Regions from separate parts of the Phytobacter sp. genome, predicted to be linked through region 2. Evidence: predicted binding sites of a transcription regulator. Region 2 holds the regulator's gene; the other holds the start of a gene.
What was found. Region 2 encodes LexA, which represses DNA repair genes until DNA is damaged. Its sites were predicted from a motif close to TNCTGTATGTACATACAGNA; they were not measured.
Positions count from the first base shown of each region.

Region 1: the regulator LexA is predicted to act here: its motif matches at 2,711-2,730, upstream of sbmC (DNA gyrase inhibitor SbmC).

Region 1 is NZ_JCACPZ010000006.1:65,124-69,552, reverse strand. Features, by position in the region: gene AC5JPW_RS14895 (L-threonine kinase) at 1-486, shown strand, start outside; gene AC5JPW_RS14890 (DUF496 family protein) at 525-860, opposite strand; gene AC5JPW_RS14885 (FUSC family protein) at 1,028-2,086, opposite strand; gene sbmC (DNA gyrase inhibitor SbmC) at 2,223-2,693, opposite strand; gene dacD (serine-type D-Ala-D-Ala carboxypeptidase DacD) at 2,814-3,983, opposite strand; gene sbcB (exodeoxyribonuclease I) at 4,185-4,429, shown strand, end outside.
Region 2 is NZ_JCACPZ010000004.1:1,999,578-2,004,006, forward strand. Features, by position in the region: gene zur (zinc uptake transcriptional repressor Zur) at 72-587, shown strand; gene AC5JPW_RS13505 (CsbD family protein) at 691-900, opposite strand; gene lexA (transcriptional repressor LexA) at 1,161-1,775, opposite strand; gene AC5JPW_RS13515 (diacylglycerol kinase) at 1,884-2,252, opposite strand; gene plsB (glycerol-3-phosphate 1-O-acyltransferase PlsB) at 2,382-4,429, shown strand, end outside.

The DNA of each region.
Region 1 (4,429 bases), on a different contig from region 2:
CGCCATCTGACCTTATTTGATCACAACACCGCCAATACACATATTGCCTGTAGTGGTCTTCCCACAGTGGACATTCTGCTGCTGGAAAGCCCGTTAACCCTACGCACGGAAGATTACCATCGTCTGCCGCGTGAACCGATGCTCAAAACCAACGCTGTGGCACTGGACATTGCATGGCAGCAGTTACAGCAGGCCTGCGAACTCGACTCCCCCGCCCTGCTTGCCGAGGCGGCGACCCGAAGCGCGATAGCAAGTCAGTCGCTGTTACCCAAACCCGCATTTCGAGAATTATTGTCGCTGGTGGAAATGTGTAATCTCTATGGGTTAAACGTAGCCCATAGTGGCAGTGTGATTGGGTTGTTTCTTGACCGAAAAAAACATGATATTGAGGAAGTGTGCTGGTATCTGGACAGACCCGCGTTGCGCGCTCACTGGCCGAAACGGCATCTGTTACGAATGGTCGAGGGTGGCGTCAAGGAGAAGTAAAAGGAACGGTGAGAGGAGCTCTCTCACCGTGGAAAACCTTATTCGGCTTTCACTTCAACAGGTTTTTGCTCACCCATTGATTTCAGTTTCTTGGAGATCTCGCGACGCTCTTTGGAGATTTCAGCATTTTTGATGATGTAGTCGTCCACGCGGTCTTCGTAATCGCTTTTCATGCTGGCGATGATGCCCTGAATAGCGTCAACGCTCATACCTGGTTTGATGTAGTCGCTCAGGTTATCCAGCAGCAGAACACGCTTCTGGTTATCACGGATCTTTTTCTCAACGTCCTGGATTTCGCGCTGCAGTTTATTCTTACGACGGAAAAGACGAACAAACTCCAGAACGTCCTGGAATGAAGGCTTGGTTGTTTCCATTTTGACACCCCTGATAATGTGAGATTCGGATTCGTTAAAGCAACCGCTGTAGGGTAGACCTTACTTTTAGCCGTTGCTGATGACAATGGTTTTATCCTTTTACCTATCATAACCTCAAAACGGGCTGAATCGAAACAAGCAGCCCGCTTTTCAGGATTAGGTGAAGTTTATTTGCGCAACGCCCGGCAAATCAGATGCGACATTAACTCAAGCTGGCGAGCCAGTTCCATGCTTAACCACACATAGCCATGAATGGAGTTTTCCGCCAGCGCATCGCCCTGATGGTCGCGAAGCAACTCACGCAGTTCCGCCACAATCTCGTTGAGTTTTTCGGTGTTGGCCAGTATCGGCTGCGGGTTTCCCTCATACAGCGCATGCGCAATGGTCAGCAACGTCTGCTGCGTCATGTGCTGAGTTTCGCGCAGTGTGCGGGCATTGAGCATCACAAAGTGGCTGGAGCGCGACGCCCAGTGCGCATTGATTTGCAATTCCAGCATGCACACCAGATTACGGCTCACCGTTTGAATCGCTTCAAAAATGGCTTTCTGGATATGGGTCTCTTTGCTCGCGGGGGTAATCAGCCCGCGCATTTTGACGACGTCATTGAGGATTTTTTGCAGATGTTTTTCCAGACGCGGGCGCTCCACCAGGTTTACTGAGAAACCCGCCTGGTAAACCCGGTTAAACGCCGTCACATAGTTAGCCATCTGAATACGCCAGTGTAAAAATGCGCGCTGCGGCCAGATGCCGGTAAACAACATTGCCAGCAAAGAGCCAAAGATCACGTCACCGCTGCGCCATAGGGCGGTTTCCATATCTCCCGCAGGCGCGCCGACCACCACGGAAAGCGTGATGCCAATCAGCAATGCCTGATACGGCTTTTTCCCCAGTGCCAGCCAGCCACAAAGGAACATCGCCCCTGCGCACCACAGCAGCATTACTGGAAGAGAGATGAGTTCAAGCTTCAGGGCAACCAAACCCAGGGCTGAGCCACAGATAGTACCGCCAATACGATCAAAGGCCCGAGGAACGACATTTCCCCAAAAAGAGATAGGCCCCATGACCACCACCAGGGTAATCAAAGGCCATGTCCCTTCCGGGATGTTGAGCAGACGAACCAGCAGAAAGGTCAGGACAAAGGCCAGCGCAATACGTACCCCGTGGACCACGCGGTAGTGACGATAAAGCCGGATTTCAAAAGGACTGAGTGATTTGTCGGGGCGCACACCCGCTCTCCAGTCAAAAAAACGAAGGCGCAATTGTAGCGATTTTTCTATAACAGAGATCACTGTTCAGGACAAAAAAAGTAACGGATGACACGTTTTTCATCCGTTACCACGATTGCAATAATAGTAGAGACGATCAGGAGGCAGGCTGTACCGGGATGTACATGTCAATTTCCCAGTAGCCGTCGTCCTGCGCACAATTGAGATACAACTCAAAGCAAGGACGCATGTCCATTTGATAGCTTTTATCTACCATAAGCACATCAAAAAACGACTCCCAGGCTTCTTTAAACTCCTCGTTGTACACTTTAGCGCGCGCTACCGCATATAGTCCGCCGGGAAGTTCCGTTTTCATCACCCCTTCGCTGTTTTCGGGGATAACAAAATCGTTCGGCACAGAAACCACCACGTCACTGCGTAATTTCTCTGCTGGAACTTCATCAGGGTTGTCGTAGTAGGCACAAATCCAGTCAATAGGTTGAATTTGTTTGTTCTTCACCCACATGTTCAGTTGTTCGAAGCCCTGCTTAACGGTGACATCCCAGGGACCTACCAGGTGAAACCCGGCGATAGTGCGCTCATCAACCTGCTTAACGTTGTATTCCATGCGACCCTCCTCATTAACACTGTTTGTTTATACAGCATAGTGAAATTGTGGATATCAGGCATCCGATAAGGGTCAATTATGTGAGCAGTCTCGCGCACTTGCCAGCCAACCCACTGGCGATCACGCTTTATGGTGGAAATAGTCGCTCAGGCGAGAAAACATTCCACCTTTGCCCACATCGTCCAGCGTCACCAGAGGCCAGTGTGCGACGACTTTGTCACGGTCATAAAGTTGGATCTCACCTACCCGCTGGTGTGCCGCCATAGGTGCTTCCAGGTTCTTGTTATCCATCACGTAGCGCGCCTTGATGTTTGGCAACTCTGCTTTCGGCAGCGTCAGCCAGAAATCCTCATCGGTGCCGACATCCATCTTCTCTTTATCGCCGTACCAGATCCGCTCACTGCCCACTTTTTTGCCTTTATGCAGGATCTGCACGGTATCGAAATTATCCTGACCCCAGTGCAATAATTTCCTGGCTTGATCTTCGCGCCCTTTCGGGCTGTCTGCGCCCATGATCACGGCAATCAGGCGACGTTGGCCGTCCACACTTGAAGCGATGAGGTTAAACCCCGCGCCAGAAGTATGCCCGGTTTTGAGACCGTCAACATTGAGTGATTTCTCCCAGAGCAGGCCATTGCGATTCTGCTGCGTTATTCCGTTCCACGTAAGACTTTTTTCGCTGTACATATGATAAAACGCCGGTTCTCCGTGAATGATCGCGCGGGAAAGCACCGCCAGATCGTAGGCAGAACTATGCTGACCGGGAGCATCCAGGCCATGTACGGTCTCAAAATGTGTATCCTGCAAATTGAGCTTTTTCACGTAGTCATTCATCATCGCGACAAACTGCGGCTGTCCGCCTGCAACATAGTCAGCCAGTGCCACGCAGGCATCGTTCCCGGAATCGACGATCAGCCCGCGGCTCAAGTCTCGCACGGTCACCCGATCGCCGGGCTTAATAAACATCAGTGACGATCCATCAAAAACAGGATTTCCTCTCGCCCAGGCATCTTTGCCAACGGTGACCACATCGTCGGCAGTAATGCGGTGACTATCAATGGCACGGTCGACCACATAGCCGGTCATGAGTTTGGTGAGGCTTGCCGGGTTACGCTGCTGGTGTTCATTGCCCGCGGTTAAGATCTGTCCAGTTGTGAAATCCATCAACACCCAGGCACCCGCCTGAATGGCTGGAGGCTGTGGTGCCAGCGGCATATCTTCGGCATGCGCAAAATGGATCGTGGCTGAAAGAAGTGAAAAGGCAAAAAACAAACGGCGTTTCAATGGAATATCCTCGTTTACGTCAAATTCGCCGTTCTTTTTACGCAACTTAGTGTGTCGATACTCGGACAAATTGAAAAAAAATGTGACCGACATCGAATTTATCTCCTCCAATTGGCGGAAAAAAGCCCTTCCTGCCGGGGTTTTTCTTCGGCAGAAATGGCCCGATGGTTTACCATGCTGATGTTATTAATGAACAGGATAAGCTCAGTGTCAGATTCTACGGCAGCGCCGACATTTCTCTTCCACGACTATGAAACTTTTGGCACCCACCCGGCGCTGGACAGGCCCGCGCAGTTCGCCGCCATACGCACCGACGCCGATTTCAACATCATTGGTGAGCCGGAAGTGTTTTTCTGTAAGCCAACAGATGACTATCTGCCCCAGCCCGGTGCCGTGCTGATTACAGGCATCACACCGCAGATGGCAAAAGCTAACGGCGTTAACGAAGCTGA
Region 2 (4,429 bases):
CGCGATCTCGGCGTTTAGAGCAGAACATGGTAAAGTGAGAGATTATGCCGCCGGGAAATGAGAGGACGACAATGGAAAAGACCACTTCGCAAGAGATGCTAGCGCAGGCCGAAAAACTGTGCGTGCAGCGCAATGTGCGCCTGACTCCTCAGCGCCTCGAGGTTCTGCGGTTAATGAGTTTGCAGGAAGGGGCAATCAGTGCCTACGACTTGCTGGACCTGCTGCGCGAGAGTGAACCCCAGGCAAAACCACCCACCGTTTATCGTGCGCTGGACTTCCTGCTGGAGCAGGGGTTTGTGCACAAAGTGGAGTCTACTAACAGCTATGTGTTGTGCCATCTTTTTGATCAGCCAACTCATACATCGGCCATGTTTATTTGCGATCGCTGCGGCGTCGTGAAAGAAGAACAAGCGGAAGGGGTGGAAGATATTATGCATTCACTGGCTGCAAAATTAGGATTTGCCTTACGCCATAATGTCATTGAAGCACATGGTCTGTGTTCCAAATGTGCGGAAGTGGAAGCTTGTCGTCACCAGGGCGAATGTCACCACGATCACTCGATTCTGGTTAAGAAAAAACCGCGCTAGTGGCGGTTGAGAGTGCATTCAATTCGTTGTGTTAAGAGGGTGGTACGTCCATGTACCGTCGGGCAGGGTAGTCACTTCAATGCATATTCAGAGGGTTTGAAGGCTACCAGCGGTATTCGTTGCGGGTTTCCCAGTCAACAACTTCTTTTTCCGCCTGATCTTTTGCGTAGCCGTATCTTTCCTGAATTTTACCTACCAGTTGGTCACGTTTACCCTCGATGACGGTCATGTCATCATCAGTGAGTTTCCCCCACTTCTCTTTCGCTTTACCTTTGAACTGTTTCCAGTTACCGCCGATTTCGTCTTTATTCATAGTCATGTCCTCATCGTTCGGTTGTGAATAGCGAATCATCGTCCGTCGTTACGTTCTGAATATCCTGAACGTGAGAATAATTGTAGTCAGGGATCATACTGCAGAGGATTTATTCGGAATTTTTAACCATTCAAAAGACAATTATAAGAAGGTAAATCGAACAGATTGGGAGAGGCGCTGAGGATGAAGGTTATTTAAGATTTTGTTTTATAAAACAAAACCGTGGCAGCGGGACGCTGAACCACGGTTATGAAGAGGAATTACAACCACTCACCGTTGCGAATCACACCAACAGCCAGACCTTCAATCGTAAAGTTCTGCTCGCGCAGATTCACAACAATCGGGGAAAATTCGCTGTTTTCAGGCAGTAACTGAACGGTATTACCTTGTTTTTTCAGTCGTTTGACGGTGACTTCATCATCAATACGTGCAACAACCACCTGGCCGTTACGCACATCCTGAGTTTTATGCACTGCCAGCAGATCGCCATCCATAATACCAATGTCTTTCATTGACATGCCGCTAACGCGCAGCAGGAAATCGGCATTTGGCTTGAACAAGGACGGATCAACCTGATAGTGACCTTCGATATGCTGCTGCGCCAACAACGGCTCACCTGCCGCTACACGCCCAACCAGCGGCAAACCATTGTCTTCTGCGACGTCCAACAGCAAACGAATGCCGCGGGACGCACCAGAAACAATCTCAAGTACACCTTTACGCGCTAACGCTTTCAGGTGCTCTTCAGCTGCGTTTGGGGAACGGAACCCCAACTGTTGCGCGATCTCCGCACGCGTCGGCGGCATGCCCGTTTGGTTGATTCGATCACGAATGAGATCGAACACCTCTTGCTGCCTGGCCGTTAATGCTTTCATTCCGCCCCCTGGGTGTATATACAGTTATGCTGTGAGTATATACAGCTAAAGGCGATTTTGAAACCAAAATTACGCAAAAAACCAGCAGTTAGCGCAATTCTGGAAGGCTTATCGAAAATGGCCCCACAACAGTGAAACCCAGGTAAAGAGTGCAACCAGAATGGTCATCAGTACCGCCGCTGAGCCCATGTCCTTCGCGCGCCCGGACAACTCATGCAATTCCGAACCAATCCGGTCAACGACCGCTTCAATCGCGCTGTTAAGAATTTCAACGATCATGACCAGTGCCACCGAACCGATCAGCAATACGCGGGTGATGGCGTCGACATCAAGGAAACAAGCGATAATAATTGCCAGAATGACCGCAACGGACTCCTGACGAAAGGCAGCTTCGTTTATCCAGGCTGCGCGGACGCCTTTCCATGAATAACCGGCCGCTTTAATGATGCGGGTAATGCCAGTGGTGTTATTGGCCATTAAAAGAACCTTTTTATGTAATGAGCATCAATCTCTATGTAAGGTTATAGAGGTACAAAAGAATTTGTGCGCGCTTTCTGATATTCTTGCGGCGCATTGGCATTATTAACCAGAGGCTTTACATCGTTTATGTCCGGCTGGCCACGAATTTACTACAAATTACTTAATTTACCATTAAGCGTGCTGGTAAAAAGTAAGTCTATCCCTGCGGAACCCGCACAGGAACTGGGGCTCGATACCTCACGCCCTATTATGTACGTTTTGCCTTATAACTCGAAGGCTGACTTACTCACGTTACGCGCTCAATGTCTGGCACACGACTTGCCCGACCCGCTGGAGCCGCTTGAGATCGACGGCGTGGAGTTGCCGCGGTATATCTTCATTCACGGTGGACCACGCGTATTTACCTGGTATACACCGAAAGAAGAGTCCATCAAGCTGTTCCATGATTATCTCGACCTGCATCGCAGCCATCCTGACCTGGATGTGCAAATGGTGCCGGTTTCGATGATGTTCGGTCGTTCGCCGGGTCGCGAGAAAGGCGAGATGAATCCGCCGCTGCGTATGCTTAACGGCATTCAGAAATTCTTTGCGATCTCCTGGCTCGGGCGCGACAGCTTTGTGCGTTTCTCTCCGCCGGTCTCACTGCGCCGCATGGCCACTGAGCATGGTACGGATAAAATTATCGCCCAGAAATTGGCGCGAGTTGCACGCATGCACTTTGCCCGCCAGCGTCTTGCGGCGGTCGGTCCGCGTCTGCCTGCCCGTCAGGACTTGTTTAACAAGCTACTGGCGTCCAAAGCGATTGCCCGCGCTGTTGAAGACGAAGCACGCAGCAAAAAAATCTCCCATGACAAGGCGCAGCAAAACGCGATTGCCCTGATGGAAGAGATTGCGGCGAACTTCTCTTACGAGATGATCCGTCTCTCCGACCGTATTCTGAGCTTTACCTGGAACCGCCTGTATCAGGGCATCAACGTGCACAACGCCGAGCGCGTGCGCCAGTTGGCTCATGACGGCCATGAAATTGTCTATGTGCCCTGCCACCGCAGTCATATGGACTACCTGCTGCTCTCTTACGTGCTGTATCACCAGGGACTGGTGCCACCGCATATCGCCGCCGGTATCAACCTGAACTTCTGGCCAGCAGGTCCGATTTTCCGCCGTCTGGGCGCGTTCTTCATTCGCCGCTCTTTCAAAGGCAACAAGCTCTATTCCACCGTGTTCCGCGAATATCTGGGCGAGCTGTTCCAGCGCGGCTATTCGGTTGAGTACTTTGTCGAGGGTGGGCGCTCACGTACTGGCCGTCTGCTGGATCCGAAAACAGGTACCCTGTCGATGACCATCCAGGCGATGCTGCGCGGCGGCACCCGTCCGATCACGCTGGTGCCAATCTACATTGGCTATGAGCACGTGATGGAAGTCGGTACCTACGCTAAAGAGCTGCGTGGGGCGACGAAAGAGAAAGAAGGCTTTATGCAGATGGTGCGTGGCTTAAGCAAGCTACGTAACCTCGGTCAGGGTTACGTGAACTTCGGCGAACCTATTTCGCTGACGAACTACCTTAACCAGCGCGTGCCGGAATGGCGCGAGTCTATCGATCCTATCGAAGCCGTGCGCCCGGCCTGGCTGACGCCGGCGGTCAATGCTATCGCGGCTGACCTGATGGTGCGCATTAACAACGCAGGGGCGGCAAACGCCATGAACCTGTGCTGTACCGCTCTGCTCGCTTCACGCCAGCGTTCGCTGACCCGTGAACAACTTACGGAACAGCTGGATTGCTACCTGAACCTGATGCGTAACGTGCCTTACGCTGATGACTCTACGGTGCCGACTGCCAGCGCCGCTGAGCTTATCGCGCACGCATTGCAGATGAACAAGTTCGAGGTAGAGAAAGACACCATCGGCGACATCATCATTCTGCCGCGCGAGCAGGCTGTACTGATGACCTACTACCGCAACAACATCGCCCATATGTTGATGCTGCCGTCGCTGATGGCCGCCATCATCACTCAGCATCGTCATATTTCTCAGGACGAGATGCTGCGCCATGTTGAGCTGCTCTACCCGATGCTGAAAGCAGAGCTGTTCCTGCGGTGGGAGAAAGAGGAACTGGCGGGCGTGCTGGATAGCCTGGCTCAGGAGATGCTGCGCCAGGGCCTGGTGACCATCAAAGA